2 regions of the Paenibacillus sp. UNC217MF genome follow, and region 2 is predicted to be linked to the other one. Evidence: predicted binding sites of a transcription regulator. Region 2 holds the regulator's gene; the other holds the start of a gene.

Region 1 (2,408 bases), on a different contig from region 2:
TCACGGCAGGCGATACATCCGAATTGCCGGGTACGACAATGACCTGCTTCAAACCGAATGCTTGGCGGATACTCTCCTCCAGCTGGCGCATCCCGAGCAATTCGCCCATCACGGATTCCAGCTTCCGGACAAGTTGCCGGCCTTCATCAGTGATTCGCATACCCGTGTTATCCGAATCAATCAGGCCTTGCGCCTTCAATAAATCGGTCTCTGCACGGAGCACACGCTCGGTCATCTGCAATGACGTTGCCAGCGTTCTTCTCCCAATGGAGTCGGACAACATGATTTGATGCAGGATGGTGTAACGCTTCTTCAACAGTTCAATGAGTTCAGGTAGAAGTCGCTTCTGTATTTCTAACCACTCACGCATTCTCTCCACTCCTGCTTCCCATAAGCAACCATTGGACTAAAAACGTCCCATCTCTACATTTTTTGTCCCACCACTATTCTACCGAATAACGCAGCAACTTGCAAGTATCCTGAACCCCTGATTTTGCGCCCAAAACCGCGAATTCTCTGCCTATAAACAACTTCTATAATAAGCAAGCAATATCGAAGTTATTCATTATCAGACAACATATCTAGAAGGGCATACGACTGCCTATGATGTAATTAACCCAAAATACGACAAGTTAATACATATTTCGCAAAAATTTTAGACATTCCTCAGTATAGACATTAATGACGGACATCATGCCCTGCTCGTACCTGTGTTTACAAAAGTTTTGAGCTTTCCTTCACATCCTGTTGGCTCTCTACGTCCCCATGTAGTTTAGCCATCGACATTGCTCACTTAGATCGGGCAACATCCACCTTATTCGGCACCGTCCACTTATTATAGAAAGAATTCAACCGTTCCCTCCTTAAAAGTTAAAACCTTAATTATCGTCGAAGTCCCTTTCTGCGGTGCCAATACAATCATCTCTGTATCCCACTAATCAGTGGGCACTTCCAAACTTCCCGTTTTTAATAAATATTCAGTGGCGCTCACTTGACTTTGTTATACGCTTTCTTATATAATAAATTTTGCTCTTGTATGAATGCGCCCGTGGTCCAATGGATATGACGTAGGCCTCCGGAGCCTGAGATCAAGGTTCGATTCCTTGCGGGCGCGCCATTTACACTCCTGTCCTTATTTGGTACAGGATAAGAAGCTACGTTACGCATATATTTAGGTGAATAAGCACGGAAGTAACATCTTGAATTTTGCAGAAGCGAAACGAAAGATGTTTTTTTCTCTACATAGTTTGACCATCTTTGACTTTTTGTTTCAAGTCCTTTATATTGAATGTGTAATGATATTAGTTAGGAGGGGTTATCTTGAGTTATGTACCCGTAGTTGTTGAACAGACGAATCGTGGCGAAAGATCCTATGATATTTACTCTCGATTGTTGAAGGATCGCATCATCTTCCTCGGAACAGAAGTGAACGATCTCGTGGCGAATTCGATTATCGCCCAGCTGTTGTTCTTGGCTGCAGATGACCCGGAGAAGGATATTCATTTGTACATCAATAGCCCAGGCGGTTCAATCTCAGCCGGCATGGCCATATACGATACAATGCAGCACATCAAGCCGGACGTATCTACGATTTGCGTGGGCTTGGCAGCTTCCATGGGAGCGTTCCTGCTTAATGCAGGTGCCAAGGGCAAGCGTTTCGCCCTGCCGAACAGCGAAATTATGATTCATCAGCCGCTTGGCGGAGCACAAGGGCAAGCGTCCGATATCGAGATTCGCGCACGGCGCATCTTGAAGATGCGCGACACGTTGAACAAAATTTTGGCGGATCGCACAGGTCAACCACTTGAGCGCGTGGAGCGCGATACGGATCGCGACTACTTCATGTCTGCCCAAGAAGCGTATGAATACGGTCTGGTTGATAAGGTTCTTGGCAAAGAGTAAACAGTAAACGTGATACAGCCTCTCTCATGCAATCTATTTTGCATGTAGAGAGGCTGTTTTTTATTGCTTATTTCAACTGACATGAATAACGAAAAGCTAGGTTTACTTAGGTAAGAATGATCGGCAATGACTCGAAACCGAACATAAACTCGCTCTGGATGCGCTTCAACGGCTTGGAATGATCACATTGGTAGTTCGGGAAACGATCGAGCATTGCATTCAACGCTATCCTCGCTTCCAGCCGTGCAAGTTGGGCCCCCAGGCAGAAGTGGATACCATGACCAAACGCTAAATGCGGGTTCGGCTGACGACGAATATGGAAGAGATCTGGCTGCTTGAACACAGACTCGTCATGATTTGCTGACCCGATCCACAACATGACGAACTGCCCTTCAGTTAACATCAAGCCATCTACTTCCACATCCTTCTTCACACGGCGAAACATTAACTGTACCGGCGAGGTAAACCGCAGCACTTCTTCAATAGCGCCAGGCAGTAAAGAACGA
Region 2 (2,408 bases):
GATGACAGCTGTAAAGTATAATGCAAAGACAAAGACATTCTCGTTCGTTCCGTCTTGGTTGGAGCGCACTGAGGGCGAATCGCATTCGGTAATGAACATGAAGCACGATTTTAACGGTATCTTCGCAGTACTCAAGTATGCACCGAGCTTCCATGATTTGAATGGCCATTGGGCGAAAGCAAATATGGAGCTGCTAGCTTCTAAGCTCATTATTCAAGGCAGAGGAAATGGACAGTTTGCCCCGAATGATATGGTAACTCGAGCAGAATTCACGTCCATGCTTGTGCGGGCGTTAGGCTATGGCGATGTCCAAGGACAGGAACTGTCCAAGGATGCCTTCAAGGATGTGCCAGCATCAGCTTGGTATGCAGATGCACTTGCGACTGCGGTGCAACTAAAGCTTGTTGAGGGGGATGGTGACGGATCACTCCATCCGAATGCATCCATTACTCGCGAGGAATTGGCGCAAATGCTTGTCAATGCTGCTCGTCTTGAAGGTCATCATCTGGAACTCTCAATTGGGTTCCTTAATGGATACCAAGACCGCACGCTGCGTCCTAGCGGCAACGCTACACGAGCAGAAGCGGGAGTTGCATTGACCAGACTTCTCCTTGCTCTACAATATATTGCTGAATAGCACGACCATCACTCCCGTGTCATCCGTAAGGACGGCAGCGGGAGTTTTTATACTGGAACGAACGCAATCATTCATTAGCTTGTTTCAATTTGTTATTCACATGTGAATAATTGGACGAACATAGCGGTAAAATGTACACCATGCATATTTCTCAATGAACAAGCTGTGGAGAAGGGATAAATGAGTCTCTTTATGCACATTTAACCCATCATTTATCCACGATTGTGGAGAAGCTCCCAGGTATCCACATATAGAGTTTCTTGAATAGGGCTTACCATCAACCGTGTAATTGAATATATTGCGTAATTGAGATGGAATGATCGTGTGCTTTTCAACCAAGAAGAAGGTTATCCACATCATCGTGTAGAATAGCTGATGAAATCGATCTAAAATAGTTGCAAAATCAAACGAGTGCGCTATAATAAAAATAAAGTCAAAGAAAGTCAAAGTCAGATTAATAGTCAAAAAAGTTCAAAATATTGCGCCAAACTAGAATAAGTGAGGCTTATATTTGGTTAAACCTAATATAGAGACTGCTGCAGGCGGAAAGGGGGGAGAAGATGCGCAACATTTCCGACCTAATCGAGCACTACTTGAAGCATATATTACTTGAGAGTTCGGAAGGTGCCGTTGAGATTCAGCGCAACGACTTGGCAGAACAATTCTCTTGTGTTCCATCGCAGATTAACTATGTGATCAGCACACGCTTTACGTTGGAGAAGGGTTATGTTGTTGAGAGCAAACGTGGCGGTGGAGGGTATATTCGCATTCAGCGAATTGACTTGCCAGCCCATCAAGCGATTCATAATCATTTGTGCGAATCCATTGGGGAGCAGATTGAGCAGAGTGCCGCTGAAGGTCTTATCTATCAACTAGAAGAAGCGGAATTCATCTCCCGCCGGGAAGCGAATCTGCTGCGGGCTGCTGTTTCTCGGGACAATATAACAGTAAAGCTTCCCTACCGCGACGAGATACGTGCCCGGCTGCTAAGGTCGATGCTGCTGGCACTGCTTAGCAAGTAGAGATGTAAGTATGTAAGATGGATGCTACCTATAAAGGAGGAGAGACGGTTATGGTGTGTCAACAATGTGGTCAGAAACCGGCTACCCTGCATTTTACGAAAATCATTAATGGACAGAAGACGGAGTTTCACATTTGTGAATCATGTGCCCGGGAAAAAGGCGAATGGATTCCAGGCACGGCGAACGGATTCTCCATCCATAATTTATTGTCGGGATTGCTTGATTTTGATCTGACAGGCAGCAAACAGGGAGCTAAGGAAGATGCGAAGCCACAGCCTATGCGCTGTGAGAAGTGCGGACTGACTTATGCACAGTTCGGTAAGCTCGGCCGCTTTGGCTGTGATGAATGCTACACCTTTTTCGGTGAGCGCTTAGATCCGCTATTGAAGAGGGTACATGGCAATACCGTTCACGTTGGCAAAATTCCGAAGCGTGGGGGAGGCCGAATTCAGCGCAGACGCGAGCTGGAAGAATTGAAGAAGCAGCTGCAGTTCAGTATTTTGCGTGAAGAGTTCGAAGAGGCCGCAACCTTGCGTGACCGTATTCGCGAATTAGAGAAGCAGCCGCCAAGCGATTCGGAGAGAAGCAGTTCATAGCACCTAGGATACAAGCGCTATCGAGAGAGTAAGATGACAATAAGTAGTGCGAATTGGAAGGAGATGACGAGATGACAGAGCGACGATTTATTGAAGAAGCCCTAAGCGATTGGATGCGCGGCACGGGTCCGGATTCCGATATCGTCATCAGCA

Evidence for each region. The regulator CtsR, encoded in region 2, represses protease genes until heat stress. The targets are predictions, from matches to a motif close to ATGGTCAATAAAGGTCAAACA.
Region 1: clpP (ATP-dependent Clp endopeptidase proteolytic subunit ClpP) is a predicted target of CtsR. The motif match lies at 1,245-1,265, and genes of this name have one in related genera.

What each region holds. Positions count from the first base shown of each region.
Region 1 covers NZ_KK366029.1:43,747-46,154, reverse strand. The annotation lists gene BP95_RS0124545 (sugar-binding transcriptional regulator) at 1-370, opposite strand, end outside; tRNA gene BP95_RS0124540 (tRNA-Arg) at 1,043-1,117, shown strand; gene clpP (ATP-dependent Clp endopeptidase proteolytic subunit ClpP) at 1,321-1,902, shown strand; gene BP95_RS0124530 (cytochrome P450) at 2,009-2,408, opposite strand, start outside.
Region 2 covers NZ_JMLT01000025.1:63,551-65,958, reverse strand. The annotation lists gene pulA (type I pullulanase) at 1-637, shown strand, start outside; gene BP95_RS0114395 (CtsR family transcriptional regulator) at 1,198-1,659, shown strand; gene BP95_RS0114390 (protein-arginine kinase activator protein McsA) at 1,710-2,255, shown strand; gene BP95_RS0114385 (protein-arginine kinase McsB) at 2,327-2,408, shown strand, end outside.